2 regions of the Sinomonas atrocyanea genome follow, and region 2 is predicted to be linked to the other one. Evidence: riboswitches for the same ligand, from Rfam matches in the RefSeq annotation. Region 2 holds a riboswitch; the other holds the start of a gene.
What was found. Region 2 has a riboswitch for cyclic di-AMP ahead of SA2016_RS03080 (aggregation-promoting factor C-terminal-like domain-containing protein). Riboswitches for the same ligand answer to the same signal wherever they lie in the genome.
Positions count from the first base shown of each region.

Region 1: another riboswitch for cyclic di-AMP. It lies ahead of SA2016_RS05360 (C40 family peptidase); the one in region 2 lies ahead of SA2016_RS03080 (aggregation-promoting factor C-terminal-like domain-containing protein).

Region 1 is NZ_CP014518.1:1,119,927-1,130,953, forward strand. It holds gene SA2016_RS05320 (DNA repair helicase XPB) at 1-931, opposite strand, end outside; gene SA2016_RS05325 (helicase-associated domain-containing protein) at 985-3,381, opposite strand; gene SA2016_RS05330 (hypothetical protein) at 3,383-3,652, opposite strand; gene SA2016_RS05335 (cold-shock protein) at 3,856-4,230, shown strand; gene SA2016_RS05340 (DUF3027 domain-containing protein) at 4,233-4,817, shown strand; gene serC (phosphoserine transaminase) at 4,949-6,082, opposite strand; gene SA2016_RS05350 (iron-dependent transcriptional repressor DtxR) at 6,288-6,983, shown strand; gene SA2016_RS05355 (M23 family metallopeptidase) at 7,399-8,190, shown strand; cyclic di-AMP (ydaO/yuaA leader) riboswitch at 8,396-8,562, shown strand; gene SA2016_RS05360 (C40 family peptidase) at 8,582-9,313, shown strand; gene SA2016_RS05365 (NlpC/P60 family protein) at 9,424-10,191, shown strand; gene SA2016_RS05370 (HNH endonuclease) at 10,491-10,991, shown strand; gene SA2016_RS05375 (nucleotidyltransferase family protein) at 10,955-11,027, shown strand, end outside.
Region 2 is NZ_CP014518.1:637,948-648,974, reverse strand. It holds gene SA2016_RS03085 (winged helix-turn-helix domain-containing protein) at 1-659, opposite strand, end outside; cyclic di-AMP (ydaO/yuaA leader) riboswitch at 1,294-1,486, shown strand; gene SA2016_RS03080 (aggregation-promoting factor C-terminal-like domain-containing protein) at 1,494-2,309, shown strand; gene SA2016_RS03075 (hypothetical protein) at 2,417-3,403, opposite strand; gene SA2016_RS03070 (response regulator transcription factor) at 3,571-4,311, shown strand; gene SA2016_RS03065 (sensor histidine kinase) at 4,314-5,819, shown strand; gene SA2016_RS03060 (DMT family transporter) at 5,767-6,720, opposite strand; gene SA2016_RS03055 (bifunctional glycosyltransferase family 2/GtrA family protein) at 6,950-8,293, shown strand; gene SA2016_RS22460 (glycosyltransferase family 39 protein) at 8,385-10,592, shown strand; gene SA2016_RS03045 (ArnT family glycosyltransferase) at 10,592-11,027, shown strand, end outside.

The sequences.
Region 1 (11,027 bases), 480 kb from region 2:
ACAGGCCGCCGCGCTTGGAGGTGAGGACCTGGTAGGTCGCGATCGTGACCGGCCGGACCTCCTTGACGGCCCCGGAGTACTCGCCGATCTCCTCCTCGGTCAGCGTGGTGCGCTTGAGCAGCTCGTCGCGCCACTGCCGGGCCGAGACGGTGTTGGTCACGAGGATGAGCGTGGTCGTGGAGGACTGCGCCATCGCCGCCGCGCCCACGAGGGTCTTCCCTGCCCCGCACGGGAGCACCACCACGCCGCTGCCGCCCGCCCAGAAGTTCTCCGCCGCCACCCGCTGGTAGGGCCGCAGGGACCAGCCGCCGCCCCGGGCCGTCGGCGAGGCGGACGACGCCGGCGCGTCGCCGCCGTCGTGCGTCCCGCCCTCCGCGGGGGTGCTCGGTGCGGCCACCGTCTCCGTCAGGGCGATCGGGTGCGGCGTCCCGTCCACGTACCCCGCGCGGTCCTCGGCGGGCCAGCCGATCTTGAGCAGGGCCTGCTTGAGCGCGCCGCGCTGGGAGGAGTGGACCACGGTGGTCTGCGGATCGATGCGCGGGCCGAGCATGGGGGCGATCTTCTTGGCCCGGTGGACCTCCTCGAGCACGGGGAAGTCCTCGGAGCGGAGCACGAGGCCGTGGACCGGGTCCTTCTCGAGCCGCAGCCGCCCGTAGCGGGACATCGTCTCCTCGATGTCGATCAGGAGCGCGTGCGGGACGGGGAAGCGCGAGTACGTCAGGAGCGTGTTGAGGACCTGCTCGGCATCCAGCCCGGCGGCCCGGGCGTTCCACAGCCCGAGCGGCGTGATCCGGTACGTGTGCACGTGCTCGGGCGCGCGCTCGAGCTCGGCGAACGCGGCGATCGCGTGGCGGGCCTCGGTGGACTGGGAGTGGTCCACCTCGAGCAGGATGGTCTTGTCGCTCTGGACGATGAGCGGTCCGTCGGTCACGGGGCGCCTCCTTCCCGAACCGGCCGCCGCGGGCCGCCCGGGGGACGGCCCGCTCAGGCCAGCTCGACGTCGATGATCCGGTGGACGGAGAGGACGCGCTCCGTCTCGCGCTCCGGGTCGAAGACGCGCACCCGGCCGGCCGAGATGGAGACCGGACGGAGCTCCTCGATGCTCGAGTTGCCCAGCGCGTCGACGATGCTCAAGCGTACCGCCCGCTTGAGGCGGATCGCCTTCTGCAGGGTCTCGATGCCCATGGCCGGGGCAGCCTCGTCGCCGGCCGGGCCTACGGGGGACTGCGTCCGCAGGATCGCCAGCTGCGCCTCCACCGCCTCCTGGTCCGGGACGGGCGTCCGGGGCGCGGGCACCGGGAGGACGCCCGCGCCGGCGGCGCGCCGCAGCCGGACCACGGGGTCGAGGGAGGCGTCCACGGCGGGGGAGAGGCCCAGCTCGCGCAGCACGCCCGCGACCTCCTGCGGGCTGGCGTTGCTGACGAGGACCGTCGGCGCGATCTGGGTGAGCCCGAGCTGCCGCGCCGCGGGGTCGGCGAGGACCCCGGCGAGGGCCGCCTCGTCGTCGCTCGCGATGAAGCTTCCCGCCCGGCCCACGCGGATGCGGCCGTGCCGCGCGGCGGTGTCGTCGATCAGATAGGCCAGGGGCTGCGGGACCGCGGTCGAGGCGTGCTCCGTGAGGAACGCGTGGATCGAGGCCGCGTCCTCGCCGGCGTCCAGAGCCCGGCGGAGGCTGCCGGCCGAGAAGCGGTAGATGGTCGCGGGGCCGCGGCCCTCGGGATCGGCGAGGAGCGCGAGCCGGCGGGCCAGGACCGGGTCGAGGTACCCGGGCGCGACGGCGGTGAGGTCGGCCTGGAGCAGCACCTTCTCGACCCCGGCGGGCAGGAGCTCCGCGAGGCTCGCGCGGGCGGCGTCGAAGTCGTCGCGCAGCACGGCCTCGCCCACGCCGGTGAGGGCGCCGGACCCGGTGACGCCGAGCAGGGCTGCTTCCGCGAGGACCGCGTCGAGCAGGCCCCGCAGCCGGCGCGCGAGCCGCGGCTGGAGCCAGTCGATCCTGGTGCGGATCGACTCGGCGTCCACGACGGGCACGCGACCGTTGGACTGGGCGCTCTCGTGGGAGAGGGCCGCCGCCACCTCGAGGATCCGGCGCCGGACGCTGGGCGCGTCGGAGCGCTGGCCTTCCCCGGACAGCGGCGCAAGCTGGTCGCTGCCCTCGCCGGACATCGCCAGCGAGGCGACCCGGGGGGTGTCCAGCCATACTGTCGCGAGCACGAGCCACTGCTCGGGCCGCGACAGCGCGAGCCATGCCTCGGCCCCGGTGGCGCGCCACGTCGAGGTGTCCGGGTCCAGGCTCAGGACCCTGGACGCGGCCGCGAGCTCGAGCGCGAACACCGCGGCGTCGGCGTCGGTCCGCAGCGTCGCGGTGAGGCGGCGCATCTCGCGCGTGCCCACGCCGCCGGAGCGCAGCGTCTCGATGGGCCGCTCGGCGGCCTCGACGGCGAGGGCGCTCACCGTGCGCAGGACGTCCCCGATGGCCCCGAGCGCGGCGTTGCGGCGCAGGGCGGCCGTGGTGGTCGCGAGCGCGGCCGGCGGCGGGGACATCGCGAGGTCGGGGACGATCCGCCCGCCGCGGAGCGCGAGCCCGGCGGCGCGCGGGAGCTCCACATGCTCGTCGTCCAGGGCCACGAGGAGCCCGTGGGTCAGGAGCCAGTCGACCGGGTTGTCCGTCTTCTTCCCGGGCCGCACCCGGGCAGCGGCGTGGGGGACGGCGCCGACCGGCCAATGGGCAAACTTGGCCAGGACTTCGGCGGTGCGCGGCGGGGCGCCGTCGAGCGACTCGGGCAGCGCCGCCCACCGCTCGAGCGCGTAGGCCGCCGCGATGTGGTGCTCGACGGGCTGCTGCTGGCCCTCCGGCTGCAGGGCCGCGTTGGCGTTGACGATGCGGGCGGCCTGCTCGGCGAAGACTGCGGACGTCGTGGCGAGGTCCGTGTACGGCCGCCCGAGCCCCGCGGGGTAGCTGCCGAGGACCTCGCGGACGCGGGCCACGGGCTGGTAGTAGCGGCGACGGCTGCCGGAGGCCGAGTGGATCGTGTCCGGCGGATCGGCCCGGTACAGGAGGGCGAGCTGGGAGAGGGTGGCGAGGATGGTCTCCAGCGTTCCGAGCGTCGCATTGCCGACGGCGTGGCGCAGCTCGACGGCGCTGCCGCTGCGGCCCTCGTCCTCGTTCGTGGTGAGCACGAGGGCCTCGAGGACCTCGAGCTCCGGCTTGGTGAGCCCCTCCAGGGCCCGCTGCAGGCTGACGCGGGCACACGCGCGCGCCGCCAGTGCTGCGAAGTCGGGGACGCCGGGCATGATCAGGTCCGGGCGCGCCAGGAACAGGCGGCGGAGGGAATCGTTGCCGCGGGCCGACAGTTCCTCGGCGAGTGCACGGATCGATGACATGCTAGCGGCGCCTCCGTTCGATGACGGCCCCCACAATCGCTGCCCCCATGAGGATGAATGCCACGGGAAGCCCGTAGAGGGCCAGGGCGCCGACCCACGCCGGCTCGGACGCGCCAGCTGCGGCGGTGCCCAGCGTCACGGCCCAGGCCGCCACCGAGACCACCGCCACGATGACGCCGGCCGCCGTGACGGCCTTGCGCCAGCCGGGTGTGCCGGAGCCCTTCGCGGGCTCGTGGCGCGCCGGAGGGCCGAGGGGGTCCTGATGAGGCACGGATGGCACCATGGCTCCAACCTAACAGCGCCCGGGCCCGGGCGGGGGCAGCGCCCCGACTTTCCGCGCGCGAGCCGGTAGCCTAGAGGCAGTACAGCATCCCGCCGGTGAAGAGATCACCTCCCGCGGCCAGCGTCCGCGCTTGCGCCACGGCAGCGGCGCGGGCGTTTCCCTTCGAGTCCTCACAGATGGGGGTTGTGGCAGTGCCAACTGGCAAGGTCAAGTTCTTCGACAAGGCGAAGGGCTTCGGGTTCATCGCGGGCGACGATGGGCAGGAGGTCTTCCTGCCCGGTTCGGCCGTGCCCGCCGACGCAGAGGTCAGGACGGGCACCCGGCTCGAGTACGGTGTCGCGGACGGCCGGCGCGGTCCCCAGGCGCTCTCCGTGCGCGTCCTCGAGAAGCTCCCGTCGGTCGCCCGCGCCAAGCGCATGCCTGCCCGCGAGCTCGCGCCCATCGTGCAGGACCTCGTGAGCGTCCTCGACAACCTCTCCGGGCAGCTGGCCAAGGGCACGTACCCGGAGAAGGGCCACACCATCGCCGCCGCCCTGCGGCGCGTCGCCGACCAGCTCGACGCCTAGCCATGGCCGAGGAAACCTCCCGTTCCCAGCCCGCCGGACCGGCCGGCGCCGTGAAGCGCAAGGCGGGCGTGCCGGTGTGGCGCGTCGGCAAGCCGGACGCGTTCCTGGCCGGCGCGGTGGACACCGCCCGGTCGGCGCTCGCCGACATCGCGCGCCCCGCGGACATCGGCGAGCACCTCGCGGCCAAGAGCGAGGGCGAGCGCGTGGTCACGCACCTCTTCGAGTCCCGCCTCCCCGGGTACCGCGGCTGGCAGTGGTTCGTCACCGTGGCCCGGGTGGCCCGCTCCAAGAGGGCCACGGTGAACGAGATCGGCCTTGTGCCCTCCGAGGACGCCGTCCTCGCCCCCGAGTGGGTGCCCTGGTCGGAGCGCGTCCGCCCCGAGGAGCGCGCCGCGGCCCACGCCGACGCGGGCGAGGAAGCGCAGGATGCCGGGACGCACGACGGCGAGGGCTCGCCGTCCGAGGCTGGCTCGCCGGCGACGGAGGAGACTGCTGCGACGGCGGCGACCGGCACGGCGGCGGAGGTCGCTGCGGAGGCGGACGCTGCCTCCGCCCCAGAGGCCGCTCCGGAGGCCGACGAGGACTGACCCCGGCGCGACCGTCCGCGACTCGCCCACGACCCCGGCGGGCCCCCACCGCTCAAGGTGGGGGCCCGCCGTCGTGCGTCTTCTCCGCCAGTCTTCGCTGTGCGGCGCCGCGCTCTCTGCGGCGGTGGGCCTCAGCCCCGGAGCTGGGCGACGACGTAGTCGATCGCCTGCGTGAGCTTCGTGACGTCGTCCGGCTCGATCGCCACGAACGTGGCGATGCGCAGCTGGTTGCGGCCGAGCTTGCGGTACGGCTCCGTGTCCACGATCCCGTTGGCGCGCAGGACCTTGGCCACCTGGGCGGCGTCCACCGAGTCGTCGAAGTCGATCGTCGCGATGACGTTGGAGCGGTCGGCCGGATCTGCGACGAACGGCGTCGCGAAGTCCGAGGCCTCGGCCCAGCCATACACCCGTCCGGCCGAGTCGGCCGTCCGCGCGGCGGCCCACTCAAGGCCGCCCTGGGCGTTGAGCCACTCGATCTGGGCGTTGAGGCCCACGAGGGTCGTGAGGCTCGGCGTGTTGTACGTCTGGTTGAGCTTCGAGTTGTCGATCGCGGTCTTGAGGTCCAGGAAGTCCGGGATCCAGCGGCCGGAGGCCTTGATCTCCTCGGCGCGCTCGAGCGCGGCGGGGGAGAACAGCGCGAGCCAGAGGCCGCCGTCGGACGCGAAGTTCTTCTGCGGGGCGAAGTAGTACACGTCGCTCTGGGAGACGTCGACGGCGAGGCCGCCGGCAGCACTGGTCGCGTCGATGACCACGAGCGAGCCCGGGTCGGCGCCCTCGACCCGCTGCACGGGGGCAGCCACACCGGTCGAGGTCTCGTTCTGGGGCCACGCGTACACGTCCACGCCGGCCTCGGCGCGCGGGGCCGGCCGCGTCCCTGGCTCGGAGGTGATGATCGAGGAAGCCTCGAGGAACGGCGCCTTGTCCGTGGCCTTGGCGAACTTGGACCCGAACTCGCCGAAGGAGAGGTGCTGGGCCTTGGAGCGCACGAGCCCGAAGGATGCGACGTCCCAGAACGCGGTGGAGCCGCCGACGCCGAGGATGACTTCGTAGCCCTCCGGCGCGGCGAAGAACTCCTTGAGGCCTTCGCGGACGCTCCCCACGAGGTTCTTCACGGGGGCCTGGCGGTGCGAGGTGCCGAGGAGTGTCGAGCCCGCCGCGGCGATCGCGTCGACCTGCTCCTTGCGGACCTTGGACGGGCCCGCCCCGAAGCGGCCGTCCGCCGGCAGGAGCTCGGCGGGGATCTGAAGCTGGCTGGTATCGCTCACGGGGGCGCCTCCTAGGGGATCCGGGTTGGGGGCGGGGGCTCGAGCCCTCCCGCCCCGGATCAAGTGTGCCGCACCCGTGATGGGGCGTGCGAATCCATCGCCGCCTGGTATCCGGCAGCTAATCTGAGCAGATCAAAATAAGCTAGACTCGCTGTGGGGCGGTGAAGCGCACCGCCCGTCCCGCCGCCAGGAGCCCGCCCCGCGCATGTCCGACCTCATCGATACCACCGAGATGTACCTGCGAACCATCCTCGAGCTCGAGGAGGAGGGGATCACTCCCCTGCGTGCGCGCATCGCCGAGCGGCTCCGCCACTCGGGCCCCACGGTGTCGCAGACCGTGGCGCGCATGGAGCGCGATGGGCTGGTCGTCGTCTCGGGGGACCGGCACCTGCAGTTCACCGAGCAGGGCCACAAGCGCGCCGTCGAGGTCATGCGCAAGCACCGCCTCGCCGAGCGGCTCCTCTCCGATGTGATCGGCCTCGACTGGCCGTACGTCCACGACGAGGCGTGCCGGTGGGAGCACGTCATGAGCGAGCGCGTGGAGCGGCGCCTCTACGAGCTGCTGGGGCGCCCGAGCGAGTCGCCCTACGGCAACCCGATCCCCGGCCTGGAGGCCCTCGGCGGCGAGTCGTCCGGCGGGTTCGGGGACGGAGTGGTCACGCTCGTCGAGGCCATGGGGGAGTACTCGGCCGGATCCCGCGTCGTCGTGTGCCGCCTGGCCGAGCCGATCCAGGTTGACCCCGAGCTCCTCACCCAGCTCGAGGAGGGCGGCATCCGCCCGGGGGCGAAGGTGTCGCTCGAGCGGGTCGGCGACTACATCTCCGTGCGGGTCGCGAGCGTGGACGGCGCCCTCGAGCTGCCCGCAGAAGTCGCCTCGCACGTCTTCGTCTCCGTCGGCTGAGGCGTCCCGCGCAGTCCCGTGTGGCCTAGATCGCACAGGTCTTCACACAATCCGACAGAATCTCTACCCGGTGGACTAATTGCTACCGTCCCGTAGTTTGTGAGCGATATCTCACTAAAGGTCACGGCAATATTACGGTGCTCCGTCATGGGCCTATGCTGGAGGCGGCGGCGAGACATCGGCGCCGTTCCGCCCGCACGCCGAGCTCTGCCAGCGGGAAGGGACCACAGCACCCGACGGCAGAGGCGGGGGACCCACCGACGGCGGCCGCGTGCCGCCTTGGGGTGAAGCCGCAGCACGCTCGGAGTCCTGCCCCGGCCTCGGCCGCGGGGGCCCCGCGCGGCTGGGCCGAGTCCGGACTCTCTGCCTCGAACCCGACAGCTAACCACGCAGGCGATGACAGAGAGGGAATCGCTTGACCCAGTCAGCCGTGCGCGGCCGACGGCGCGCGGACGTGCCTCCGCGCCCGCGTGCAGCCGTCCCCGTTCCCGGCGCCGCCCGCCGAGGCCGCCGGGCTGCAGAACGCCGTGGCCCGATGCGCCAGCTGGCCGAGATCGCCAGCGTCGCCGGGGTGGGGCAGAAGGCGGGCGTCGCGCTCGCGGCCACCGGCCTCGTGCTCACCGTGACCGTCCCGACTGCCACCCAGGGCGCCGCCGCGACGGCCGCCTCCTCGGACCAGCCGCAGGTCACCGCCGCGGCGGATGCCGTGGTCCCCTTTGCCCGAGCCTCCGTGGGCAGCGCCGCGGACCCGGACGGGCGCCTCAAGCAGATGCTCGGCGCCGAGTCCGCGGGCGGCATCACGCCGGCCCAGGCGCAGCACGCCCTCGGCGCCCCGCTCGCCACGATGGAGCGGACCTCGCCGTTCGGCTACCGCGTGAGTCCCGTCACCGGCGCCCCGGACGAGTTCCACCGCGGCCAGGACTTCGCAGCGCAGTGCGGCACCGCCGTAAGGGCGGCGGCGGGCGGCACTGTGACCTTCGCCGGCTGGCACCCCTACGGCGGCGGAAACCGCGTGGTGATCGACCACGGCAACGGCCTCGAGACCACCTACAACCACCTCTCCTCCTTCTCGGTCTCCGTGGGGCAGAAGGTGGAGCGCGGGGCGGCCATCGCACTCAGCGGCACCACCGGCGCCTCCACCGGGTGCCACCTCCACTTCGAGGTCATGGTCAACGGCGAGGTCGTTGACCCCAACGGCTGGCTCTGAGGAGACGCCGGCGGGCACTCGCCGTCGTCTTCTTCCCCGCCCCGCAAGGGATCCGAGGGGCTCCCGGGAAACCGCCGTGTCCGTTTCGTGATGACCTGTTTTCTGGCTGTGATCCGAATGTGACATTTCGGGCGCCCTCAGGTAAGGTCGTTCCTGTTCCAGCTCCTACCAAGTTGGAACATCCGGGAAGAACGCCGAGCTCTGCCACTTCCCGGAGCCGTTCGCACATTCCGTCTGGCAGAGGCGGGGGAACCACTTTCGGCCTTCTGTTGTCTGGGAGGCCTTGGGGTTAAGCAGCCTGGCTCCGCCAGGCGGCCGGATACTTTCCATCCGAACCCGACAGCTCACCTCGTAGGCATTGGGAGAGGCTACAACTGTGTCGACTCGCACGTTGACTGCGCGCCATCGCGCCCTGCCGGTTCGCACGAGCCCACTTGAGGCTGTTGCGCACGCGGTTTCCGGCAACGCCGGCACCATCGGCCGCCAGGCGGCGGTCATTGCGGCGGCTTCGGGGCTGATCATCAGCGCCGGACTCCCCGCTCAGGCAGCAGAGACCTCCCGCGAGGCCTCCGCACTCTCCGACGTGGCCAGCGCCTCCGCGCCGAGCGTCGTCGCGTCCAATGAAGCCCAGGTCTCCTTCGAGCGCCCCGCCGTGACTTCGGTGGCGGCGCCGATCGTCGAGACGGCAGCCGGGCAGGCAGCACAGTCCACTGCTCCGGCCGCTTCCCTGGCCCCCGAGGGCAGCCTCAGCGTCCAGTCGTCTGCGCCGCGCCTCGCGGCCGCGGCCAGCGCTCTCGGCTCGACTCTGGCAGGCATCGCCTACACCGGCATCGGCCACCCCTACGTGTGGGGCGGCACGACCCCCGCCGGCTGGGACTGCTCGGGCTTCACTCAGTGGGTCTACGCTCAGGCTGGCATCAGCATCCCCCGCGTCCAGGCGTGGTCCATCATGCACCAGACGGCGACGCCCGCCCCTGGTGACCTGGTGGTCCAGAACGGCGGCGCGCACGTGGGCATCTACGTGGGCAACGGGATGATGATCAGCGCTCTCAACCCTTCCCAGGGCACGCTGCTCCATGCGGTGAACGCTACCGGCTCGTCCGTCTTCTACACCCTCAACTGAGACCAATCCGCATCTGGGCGGCGCGATGGACCGTGACCATGGCGCCCCTCCTTCAGGGCTGACCCCCTGCTGCCCTGAAGGACACGAAAACAGAGAGAGAACCCCCTGATATGACCACTCGTGCAGGCATTGCCCGTCACCGCGCGGACAACACCTCCTCGCTGGCCGTCATTGCGAAGGCCGTCACCGAGAACGCAGGCGGCGTCGGCCGCCAGGCCGCGGTCATCGCCGCGGCCGGCGGTCTCGTCCTCACCGGCGGCGTCGCTGCCAACGCCGAGGCGCCCTCGCAGCGCGAGGCCTCCGCCCCGGCCGCACTCGACGTCGCGAACGCCGTCCAGGCCCCCATCTCCGCCGAGGCCAACGCCAACGTGAGCTTCGAGCGCCCGGCCGTCCAGTCCGTCGCTGCCCCGGTCGTCCAGGCCCCCGCTCCCGCGCCGGCCGCCCCCGTCGCCCAGGCAAGCTCCGAGACGCAGGTCGCCCCGGCCCAGGTCCAGGCCGCCGCCTCCACCACGGTCAGCACCCCGGCTGCGAAGCCCGCCGCCTCCTCGGGCATGGGTGCCGCGATCGCCGCCGCCGCGTACGCGCAGCTCGGCGTGGCGCAGGACTGCACGATGCTCGTGACCAACTCGCTGGCTGCCGTGGGCATCCACTACCACGGCTGGCCGGCCGGCTACCTCTCCCTCGGCCGCACCGTGAGCGCCGCCGAGGCGCAGCCGGGCGACCTCGCCTACTACGCCGACGGCGGCATGGGCATGGCCCACATCGCCGTCTACGTCGGCAACGGCATGGCGGTCCACGGCGGCTGGAACGGCGGCACCACCGCGCTGTTCAGCGTCAACGTCGGCTCCGGCCCGGTGTTCATCCGCGTCGGCGGCTGAATCAGCTGATCCTCTGAGGGCAGCGAACGGCCCCAGATCGTCCTCGACGGCGCCCCTTCCGTGACGGGAGGGGCGCCGTCGGCGTCTGAGCCCCACGGGCTCCCCGGGGTCCTCGGAGAGTCCCTGGAGACCGCCCTCGGGAGGTGTCCGGCAGGTGAAGCTTGGCGGGCGCGTCGGTGCCCACGGCGCCCCCGTTCGTTGAATGGTGCGGCAGTTCAGTACTCTTGGAGAGTCAGCCCGGCTATGCACAGGGCAGCCGGCCCTGTGCCCCTGACCGGGTACGGCCGTGAGGAACGCGCATGCGCACACTCGTTCTCAATGCTGGATACGAACCGCTCGCGGTGGTCACCTTCCGCCGCGCGCTCGTCCTGGTGCTCGCCGGAAAGGCGAGCGTCGTGGCGGAAGACGGCGAGCCAGTCGTCGGACCGCGCGACGTGCTCGGGCGCCCGTCGGTGATCCTGCTCCATCGGTACATCAGGCCACGGCGGACCCATGTGACCGCCGTGAGCAGGCGAGGCGTGCTCCGCCGGGACGCCCACGCGTGCGCGTACTGCGGCAAGGCCGCCCACACGGTGGACCACGTGCTTCCCCGCTCCCGCGGCGGGGGCGAGTCCTGGGAGAACCTCGTGGCCTGCTGCCTGCGGTGCAACAACGTCAAGGGCGACCACACCCCCGCGGAGATGGGCTGGAAGCTGCGCTTCACGCCGTCCGAGCCCGTCGGCGTCGTGTGGCAGATCAAGGAGCTGGAGAAGCCGGTGGCCCAGTGGGGCCCGTTCCTCGCCCCGGAGTCGGCAGCCTGACGCCGCCGCAGCCGGGGCCCGCCTACGACGCGGTCG
Region 2 (11,027 bases):
AGGCTCTCGAGGAGTTCGTCCCGGCTCACGGTGCGGGTGCCGTTCTCGACGAGGTAGTTCAGGAGCTCGAACTCCTTGAAGGTGAGGTTGAGCGTCTCGCCGTCGAGGTGCACCTCGCGCCGGGCGAGGTCGATGAGCACGCCGGCCGGGCGCGGCTCGGACGCGGCCGGCCGCGGCTCGGGGCGCTGCTGCCGCACCGACACCGTCGGGTCGCCGAAGGTGGAGCGCACGACGTCGAGCGGAGACCCCGGCGCGCTGGCGGGGGCCACGGCAACCGCGGCATAGCTCTCGACGCCCTCCACGAGCGACTGGGCATAGGCGCGGATCTCCTGGGCGATCCGGGCGATCGAGGTTCCCGCCGCGGCGGCCTGCTGCTCGGAGAGCCCCACATAGAGCACGAAGCCGTGGGCGACGTTGTCCGCGGCGACCGCGCGGACCGGCTCGGCGCCCGGCTGGATGACCGGGGTCGGGGCCGTCATGGGCGAGACGTCCTGGACGCCAGCCAGCGGCGAGGTGCGGGCCGCCGCGGCCGCGGCGCCGTGCTGGTACGCCTCGGCGGGGCTGCCGAAGTGGGCATTGAAGGGCTGCCGGTGGCCCGGCTTCTGCGCCTTCTGGGCATTGCGGACAGAGATGTGGACGTAGCCGGATGCAACAGACATGGATGAACCTCGTGAGACTGCTAGCCGTGATGGCTTTCGAATGCGGAGCAGATGCGCCCGCCTGGCGGTGGATGCCCGACGCTGGGCGGCGAAAAGACTGGGCTGAATGCTGGGGTGGTGCAGTTAGCTCGACATTCGACAGCAGCGTGCGGATCGACCGGAGGGTGTCCCGGCGAGGCGGCTGTCTGCGGCTGCAGGTGCTGCTGAGTCTTTGTTCACAGTGAGAGTGTGTCCCGTAACAATGGCTACAGGCAAGTAACAATGTCGTTTTCGTCTCACTATGCGAGACGAACCCCTCTTCGTGTGCCAAGAATCACGATTCGGCGCGGGGGCGATGTGAACAGATATTTTCAGAGTTTCGAGAAGCGGACGCCTCCTTGTCGAACAATATTCGGTTGTCCAGACCTTTTGGTCGGTCCACATCTCTTGGCGGTCGATCTCACAGCGTGGACGTGACTCGACACCGGAGGGCGCCGCACCTTTGTGGGACTGGACATGGACTGACCTCATGGTCTACTTGCACGCGCACGCATGCCCAGGCCCGCCCAAATGAATCTGCTGTTACCCAAATGTGACAATCAGGGGCCGGTTCCCCTACAGTGGTCTGGTGCCCGCCCTACGGCTGGCATCCCTCAGGCCTTGTCCGCCGAGCTCTGCCGACGGCCTGGGGGGAGGTAGGAGGCAGAGACGGAGGACCCACTCAGCGGCCGCGCCCAGTTCTACGGGCATTCTTGACGGCCTCGGGGTGAAGCCCTTGCCACTGGCAGGGCCGGATGACTCTCATCCGAACCCGACAGCTAACTTCGCAGGCGCAAACGAGAGGCCCTTACGCTTGTGAGCAAGACCCCAGACCGCGCTTCCGCGCGCCCTCATGGCCGGCGTCGAGCCGTCACCACCAACCGTTCCGCCCTGGCCCGCGCTGCGAGGAAGGGAACTGACCGCTTCGGCAACCGGAGCGCCGTCGTTGCCCTGTCCCTCGGCCTCCTCGCCGTGGCCGGCGGTGGGGCGGCGGCCACCGCGAACTCCGCGGACCTCGCCCGCACCGCCTCGGTGACGGCCCCCTCGGCCTCCGCCGCGGCGCCGAGCCCGAGTTCCGACAACGCCCTCGCCCAGGCGAGCAGCGATGCGCGCACGGCGACGGACAAGGCTGCTGCTGACAAGGCGGCCGCCGACAAGGCTGCTGCGGCCAAGGCCGCCGCGGACAAGGCAGCTGCTGACAAGACGGCATCGGACAAGGCCGCCGCCGACAAGGCTGCTGCTGACAAGGCGGCCGCCGACAAGGCCGCCGCTGACCAGGCGGCCGCGGCCGCTGCGAAGGCCGCCGCAGCGGCGCAGCCGGTGAACGACCCGGCGGCCGCCCAGGCCTACGCCGCGAGCCGGCTCGCGGCGTTCGGCTGGGGCCAGGACCAGATGAGCGCCCTGATCACGCTGTGGAACAAGGAGTCGGACTGGTCCACCACGGCCACCAACGCGAGCTCCGGCGCCTACGGGATCGTGCAGGCCCTCCCCGGCAGCAAGATGGCTTCCGTGGGCGCGGACTGGCAGACCAACTACAAGACCCAGATCGACTGGGGCCTTGACTACATCAAGAAGAGCTACGGCTCCCCCGCGAACGCGCTCGCGTTCCACCTCGCCCACAACTGGTACTGAGGGCTGCCGTCCGGCACAGCGCCGGACGCTGCCGCAGCGCACGACGGCGCCGCCCGCCTCACGTTCGAGGCGAGCGGCGCCGTCGTGGTCTCCAGCGGGCGGTACCGCTAGTTCGAGGTGCCGGAGCCGGTTCCCGTACCGAGGATCATGACCGTCTTCGCCGCCAGGCCGTCCTTGAGTGCCACGACGTTCACGGTGTCGCCCTGGGCGAGGGTGGCCGTGGTCGAGGACCCGCTTCCGGACGCGCCCTGGCCGCGCGTCCCGCGGGCGGCGACCTGGGTCGAGGACGAGAGCGTGTAGGTCTGCTGGAAGCCGTCGCTGCTCTTGACCGTCACGGACTGCCCGGAGGCGGTGGTCACGGTGCCGGTCTGCTCGACCATCGTGACATTCGCGTTGTCCTGCACGACGACGAACTCGCCGTGCAGCATCTGGCCGAGCATGCCGATGCCCACCCCGCCAGCGCCGCCGATCCCGCGCGTGCCGCCCTGGAAGCCCTGGGCGTTCCGCCCGCCCTGGGTCCCCGTGCCGCCCTGCTGGCCGCTGCCGCCCTGCGAGCCCGTACCGCCCTGCGGCCCGAATCCGCCCTGGCCGGCGGCCCCGCCGAAGCCGTTCGCCGCGCTGCCGGCCGTGGACGGGCTGGAGGAGTTTGCGGCCCACACGGCCGCGCCCGCACCACCGGCGATCACGACCGCCGCCGCGGCGGCCGCGACGCCCTTCTGCGTCGACGTCAGGGCGCGCCACCGGGCGCCCGCGGAGTGCGGGTCCTTCCGCGGGGCGGCACCCCAGCCGGGAGCGGACTGGGCGTAGAGCTGCTCCGGCGGGGCGCCCCAGCCGCCAGCCGGCTGGCCCTGCTGGGGTGCGCCCCACCCAGGGTACTGCTGCGTCTGCTGCGGCGCGCCCCAGCCCGGGTACTGCTGGGTGGGCTCCTGCGGTGCGCCCCAGCCGGGGGCGGGCTGAGCGCCGGGCTGCCGGGCGCCGTCGTGCCCGCCGTACTCGCCGTCGTGCTCGCCGTACGGCGGGGCGGCCGTCTCCTGCGGGACGGTGGGCTCCGCGGGGTGGTACTCGTCGGATCGGGGTGCGTCGCTGTGGGCCATGGTGTCCTCCTGGAACGTGGGGCTGTCTGATCTCAGAGTTGGCCCGGATGCTGTGTCGGGGCTGTGCCGGCCTCCTGCGGCTACTGTGACCGGACTAGGCTTGCGTGCACAGGGCGTTCACAGCCCGCGCTCAGGCTCGGGCAATCCGTCACAGGGAGGCTGGAACCATGGCAAGCCCCTTCTCCACCAACAACCTGCCGGCGCTGACCCACCCCGACGGCACGCCCATCCGTGCGCTCGTAGTGGACGACGAGCCGAGCCTCTCCGAGCTGATGAGCATGGGCCTGCGCATGGCGGGCTGGAGTGTCCAAGTGGCCTCCGACGGGCCCTCGGCCGTCAAGGCCGCCCGGGAGTTCAGGCCCGATGTCCTCGTGCTCGACGTCATGATGCCCGGGTTCGACGGCGTCGAGGCGCTCACGCGCATCCGCCAGTTCATGCCCGAGGTGCCCGCGCTGTTCCTCACCGCCAAGGACGCCGTCGAGGACCGCATCACGGGCCTCGCGGCGGGCGGGGACGACTACGTCACCAAGCCGTTCAGCATGGAGGAGGTCATGCTCCGCCTGCACCGGCTCGTCCAGCGCTCGGGCGTGGCCGCCCAGGACGATGCCGAGCTCGTCGTGGGCGACCTCGTGCTCAACACGGACACTCGCGAGGTGACCCGCGGGGGCGACGACATCCAGCTCACCGCGACGCAGTTCGAGCTCCTGCGCTACCTCATGGAGAATCCCAAGCGCGTGGTCAGCAAGGCCCAGATCCTCGACCGCGTCTGGCAGTACGACTTCGGCGGCCAGGCGAACATCGTGGAGCTCTACATCTCCTACCTGCGCAAGAAGATCGACGTGGACCGCGCCCCCATGATCCACACCGTCCGCGGCGCGGGGTACGTCATCAAGCCAGCAGAGGCATGACCATGAGCAAGCTCTCGGGCGCGGAGCCGCGTTCGGGGCGCAGCTGGCTCCACCCCGACACCTGGCACCTGAGGACCAAGCTCGTGCTGGTGGTGATGCTCCTGCTCGTCGGCATCTGCACTGTGGTCGGGACCCTCCTGTACGCGACCATGGACCGGGTGCTCACCCAGCAGCTCGACGGGCAGCTGGCGCAGGCGAGCCACCGCGCCGTGGAGTTCGGCGCTGCCTCCAGCGGCCTGCGCCGCGATCCGCTGGACGCCCCCGGCCAGGGCGCCGGCACCCTCAGCGCCCGGATCAGCAACGGGGTCCTCGTCACGAGCGGCCTGCGCACGGCCGACGGCAAGATCGTCTCCATCACGCAGTCCGACGCCGACGCGCTCGCCTCGCTCCCCGTCGTCGACCAGGGGCCCGGGGGTCCCCCCGGCGGCGGGGCGACGAACGCCGTCGACCGGCGCCTCAGCGCCGGATCCTTCCGGCTGGTCGCCGTCCAGGTGGCCAGCGGCGACGTCGTGGTGACCGGGCTTCCCCTGACCTCGATGCAGGCGACGCTCGGCTCGCTCGTGCTCACCACCGTGACAGTGTCCCTCGGCGGCCTCGTGCTCGTCGGGCTGCTCGGCACGGTGATCATTCGGCGCACCATGAAGCCGCTGGACGAGCTCTCCCGCGTGGCCGGACAGGTGGCGCAGCTGCCGCTCGAGGCCGGTGAGGTGGCCCTCGCGGTGCGCGTTCCCGACTCGGCCGCGAATCCCGGGACGGAGGTCGGCCAGGTCGGCAGCGCGCTCAACCGGATGCTGGACAACGTCGCCGGCGCCCTCGAGGCGCGTCAGGCCTCGGAGATGAAGGTGCGCCAGTTCGTGGCCGACGCCTCGCACGAGCTGCGCACCCCCCTCACCGCGATCCGCGGCTACACGGACATGCTGCGCCTGACGGAGCCGCTCACGGAGCAGGGCGCCGAGTCGCTCGGGCGCGTCGAGTCGCAGTCACTGCGGATGTCCCGCCTCGTGGAGGACCTGCTGACGCTGGCCCGGCTCGACGAGGGCCAGCCGCTCAAGCGGGGGCCGGTGGACCTCACCCAGCTGCTCGTGGAGACGGTCACGGACCAGAAGGTCATCGCGCCGGACCACGTGTGGCGCCTCGATCTGCCGGAGGAACCCGTCGAGATCACGGCCGACGGCGCCAAGCTTCACCAGGTGCTCGTGAACCTGCTGAGCAACGCGCGCAAGCACACGCCCCCCGGGACCACCGTCACCGCGGCGGCGGGCCGGTCCGCCAACGGGGAGGCCGTGCTGACCGTGACCGACGACGGCCCGGGGATCCCGCCCGACCTGCAGGAGACCGTGTTCTCCCGGTTCACCCGAGCGGACAAGGCGCGCACCTCCGCGGGCGAGGGCTCCACGGGGCTCGGGCTCTCGATCGTCGACGCGATCGTCAAGGCCCACGGCGGGTCGATCGACGTCACTTCGAGGCCCGGGCGGACGGAGTTCGCCGTATACCTCCCCGCTGCGTAGCCCCCAGCCCCCGTCGCGTCCGCCCGGGCTCCTCCGGCGCGGGCTCGGCCTCGTGGGTGCTGCGCCGGGTGGCCATGAACGTCCCCGCGAGCACGAGCACCGCACCGGCGCCGATCAGCGGCGTGAGCGGATCACCGGTGAGTGCGACCCCGAGCGCGAGGGCGACGACCGGGTTGACGTAGGCGATCGCCGTGGCCCGCGCGGGGCCGGCGTCCGCGATCAGGCGGAAGAACAGCAGGAAGGCGAGAGCCGTGCACAGCAGGCCGAGCAGCACGAGCGCCCCGGTGGCGAGGCCCGACGGCGGCTGGGCCGGCCAGGAGAGCACTGCGAAGGGCGAGGCGATGAGCGCGGCGATGCTCAGGCACGCCGCGGTCATCGGCAGCGCGGGCACGTCGCGGAGCTTCGTGGCGGCGATCTGCGGCGCGACCGCGTAGCCGACGGCCACGAGCATCATCTCGACCACCGGCCACGGGCCCGAGGCCTCCATGCCGCCGCCGCCGAGCGCTGCCACTCCCCCGACCGCGACCACCAGGCCCACGATCCGCAGCCGGCCGATCCGCTTCTCGAGCCCGATCAGCCGCGCGACGACGAGCGCCAGCACGGGCGCGAACGCGATGAGGAGCCCGGCGAGGGAGCTCGTGATGAACCGTTCGGCATCGCTGAGCAGGAACCACGGCCCCACCATCTCCAGGAGGGCGAAGGCGAGCACGGGCCGGCGGTGCTCCCACACGGTGCGCATCCCGCGGCGGGCGAACGGCAGGAGGACGACGGCGCCGATCGCCGTCCGCGAGAACACCACGACGGCGGGGCTCACCTCGTGCACGGCCTCGCGGATGAGCAGGTACGGCACGCCCCAGATCAGGCTCATGGCCGCGAAGAGGATCCAGGCCCGGCGGCTCATCGGCGGGGGTCCTGGACGGCGGTGGAAGGGGTCACGGTCAGACTCTAGGCCCGGGCACCGACATCCCCAACGATTCGGGCAGGGCCGAATCCTCCCCCGAGGCGACCCCGCCGGAGCGCGGGTGGCCCCGCCGGAGCACGAGGTCGCCCCGGGACCCGTGAAACCGCCTCACAGCAGGACCACAGGATCCCGCTAAGACGGTCAAAAGATAGCCCGCGACAGTCATTGCATGACGCTCACCGACCCCAGCATCACGGACGCAGCCGCCGGAGCCCCGGCCCCCGGCTCCGGCGAGCCGACCGCGCAGGCGGCCGGCGGCGTCGTCCATCCCCTCCCCGTCCTGCGGCCCGGCACCGCCGTCGACGCGGCCGCGCTCGACGCCGCGGGCATCCCCGTCCTCGACGTCACGGTCCCCGTGTACAACGAGGAGAAGGACCTCGAGGAGTGCGTCCGCCGCCTCCACTCCCACCTCGCGCGCACGTTCGAGCACGGATTCCGGATCACGGTGGCAGACAACGCCTCGACCGACTCGACGCTCCGCGTGGCCGAGCGGCTCGCCCGCGAGCTGCCCGAGGTCCGCGCGGTCCACCTCGAGCAGAAGGGCCGCGGCAACGCGCTGCGCCGGGTGTGGCTCGCCTCGGATGCGCCTGTGCTGGCGTACATGGACGTGGACCTCTCCACCGACCTCGCCGCGCTCGGCCCGCTCGTGGCCCCGCTCCTGTCCGGCCACTCGGACCTCGCGATCGGCACGCGGCTGGCGCGGACCTCGCGGGTGATCCGCGGGCCCAAGCGCGAGTTCGTCTCGCGCTCCTACAACTTCCTGCTGCACTCGCTCATGGGCGCCGGGTTCTCCGACGCGCAGTGCGGGTTCAAGGCCATCCGCTCGGACGTGGCCCAGCAGCTCCTGCCGCACACCCTCGACACCGCATGGTTCTTCGACACCGAGCTGCTGGTGCTCGCCGAGCGCTGCGGCCTGCGCTGCCACGAGGTCCCGGTGGACTGGACGGACGATCCCAACTCCAAGGTGGATGTGGTCCGGACGGCCCTCGACGACCTCCGCGGCATGTACCGGCTCACCACCGACATGGCCCGCGGCCGCATCCCCCTCGCCGAGCTGCGCGGCGCCCTCGCCCGCGGCCCCCTTCCCGCCGGCGAGCGCACTGCGGAGGCCGGGCGTCGGCAGAGCCTGTTCGGCCAGCTGGCCCGGTTCGCGGCCATCGGGATCGCCTCCACCCTCGCCTACGCCGCGCTGTTCGTCCTGGGCCGGGAGTTCATGGACGCGCAGGCCTCGAACTTCGCGGCCCTGCTCATCACCGCCGTGGCGAACACGGCCGCGAACCGCCGCTTCACGTTCGGTGTGCTCGGCGCGGAGCGGCTCGGGCGGCACCACTTCGAGGGACTCATCGTCTTCGGCCTCGGCTGGGCCCTCACCGCCGGGGCGCTCGCCTGGATGCACACGGTCGCCGATCCTGCGACGTGGCTCGAGCTCGGCGTCCTCATCGTCGCCAACCTCGCCGCGACCGCCGTCAAGTTCCTCCTCTTCCGCCACTGGGTGTTCCGCCGCCGCACGTGACCCGCGGGAGGTGACCTTCAGGATCTGACTCCCAGAAGGTGACCCCCAGAAGCTGACTCCCAGACGCAGCCTGCCGACCGAAAGGCCTCCCATGACCACCTCGCTCACTCCAGACACCGGATCCGGCACCTCCGCCGGCACGGTCGACACCGCGCCCCCCACAGCCCCGGCTGGGCGGACAGCGGCGGCCTCCTCCCGCCGTCGTCCGCCCGCCCGGCCCTCGTGGCGCCGCATCGCCTTCGGCGCGGACCAGCCCCGCTGGGCCCGCCCGTCCGCGTTCGGCCTCATCGTCGCCTCCGGGTTCCTCTACCTGTGGAACCTGACGAACTCCGGCTGGGCGAACGAGTTCTACGCCGCGGCGATCCAGGCCGGCAGCAAGGACTGGACCGCGTGGTTCTTCGGCTCCCTCGACGCCGGCAACGCGATCACCGTGGACAAGCCCCCGGCCGCGTTCTGGATCCCCGGGCTCCTGGGGCGCATCTTCGGCTTCAACTCGTTCACCATGCTCCTGCCCGAGGCGCTCATGGGCGTCGCCTCGGTCGCGCTGATGTACGCCGCGGTCAAGCGCGTGAGCGGGCCGGCCGCGGGGCTCATCGCGGGCGGCGCGCTCGCGGCCACGCCCGTCGCGGCGCTCATGTTCCGGTTCAACAACCCGGACGCGATGCTCACGTTCTGCCTGGTCCTGGCGGCCTACATGACCGTCCGCGCGATCGAGAAGGCCGGCTGGAAGTGGCTCGTGGGTGTGGGCGCCGTCCTCGGCCTCGCGTTCCTGACGAAGATGCTCGCCGGCATCATCATCGTGCCCGCGCTCGGCCTGGCCTACCTGTGGGCCGCGCCGACCACGCTGCGCCAGCGGATCGTGCACCTGCTCGGCGCGCTCGGCGGCCTCGTCGCCGTGGCCGGCGCCTACATCGCCGCATTCACCCTCACCCCCACGACCGTGCGCCCCTACATGGCCGGCTCGCAGACCAACAGCTTCCTCGAGCTCACCTTCGGGTACAACGGCCTCGCCCGCATCTTCGGCAACCGCGGCGGCGGCTTCGGGGGCGCGGTGCGGGACCGCGCGTCCGACGCCGGTGCTGCCGCCGGCTCGGCAGCGCAGGGCGGGGCCGGCTTCGGCGGGTTCGCCGGCGGGGCCCCCGGCGGCGGTGGCCCGGGTGGCGGCTTCGGAGGCGCCGCAGGGATCACCCGCATGTTCGGCCCGACCTTCGGCACCGAGATCTCCTGGCTCCTGCCGGCGGCGCTGATCCTGCTCGTCGCCGGGTTCTGGTTCACCCGGCGGGCCGTCCGCACCGACCGCGTGCGTGCCTCCCTGATCATCTGGGGCGGCTGGACGATCCTCACGGCCCTGGTGTTCTCGTTCATGACCGGGACGGTGCACAACTACTACACGATCGCCCTTGCGCCCGGGATCGCCGGGGTGGTGGGCATCGGCGCCGCCGAGCTGTGGCGGGGCCGGTCCTACTGGCCGTCCCGGATCGTCCTGGCCGTGGCCGTGCTCGGCACGAGCGTCTGGACCGCGGTGCTCCTCGGCCGCGACGCGTCGTGGCTGCCGTGGCTGCGGGTGGTGGTCGTGGTGCTCGGCGTCCTCGCCGCACTGGGCTTCCTGGTCCGGGCGGACCGCTTCGGGGCGGGCAGGGTCCGGGCCGGTGCCGTGGCACTGGCTGTGACCGCGCTCCTGGCCGGCGGGCTCGGCTCCGCTGCGTTCACGGTCGCCACGGCCTCGGTGGGCCACAGCGGCGCGATCCCGACCTCGGGGCCGTCCGGCGCCAGCGGCTTCGGGACGCGCGCCGGGTTCGCTCAGTTCCGCGACCGCCTCGGCACCTCCCCTGACGGCTCTGCCGCCGAGGCCCTCGGCGGCGCGGCCGCCGGCGGGGCCGGCACCGGCGCCGCGGGCGTCCCGGGCCAGGGCGGCTTCGGCGGCCAGATGCAGGGCGGCCCCGGCGGCGGGGCGAGCGCGTCGAGCGAGCTCGTGGCGCTCCTGAAGCAGACCACCACCAAGTGGTCCGCAGCGACCACCGGCGCGAACTCTGCGGCCTCCCTCGAGCTCGCCTCGGACACCAACGTCATCGCGATGGGCGGCTTCATGGGCAGCGACCCCTACCCGAGCCTCGATGAGTTCAAGGCCCTCGTGTCCAAGGGAGAGGTCACGTACTACATCGCGGGCGGCGGCATGGGCGGCGGGTTCGGCGGCCGCGGCGGCGGCACCACCGACGCCTCCGCGATCACCCAGTGGGTCGAGGCGAACTTCCAGGCGCAGACCGTCGGCTCGACGACTGTCTATAAGCTGGTGAAGTGATGGCGAGCACCCTGGGCTACGAGCCGCCGGGGACCACTCCGCCAGGGACGACCCCGCCCTCGGCGGCCCCGTCCCCGGCGACCCCACCCGGGGCCCGCACTCCCCGCCCCGGCCGTCTGGGAGTCACCTCCTGGAGGTCACGTCCTGCGGGTCCGCTCGCCGGGCGTGCGGGGGCGGCCGGTGCCGTGCGGCGGCGCCTCGAGCTCGCTGCAGTCCTCGCGGCGATCGCGGCCCTCTACCTGTGGAACCTCACCGCCAACGGCTGGGCCAACGCGTTCTACTCGGCCGCGGCCCAGGCCGGCAGCCAGAACTGGGAGGCGTTCTTCTTCGGCTCCTCGGATGCCGGGAACTCGATCACGGTGGACAAGCCCCCCGCGTCGCTCTGGATCGTGGACCTCTCGGTCCGGGTGTTCGGGCTCAGCTCGGCCTCGATCC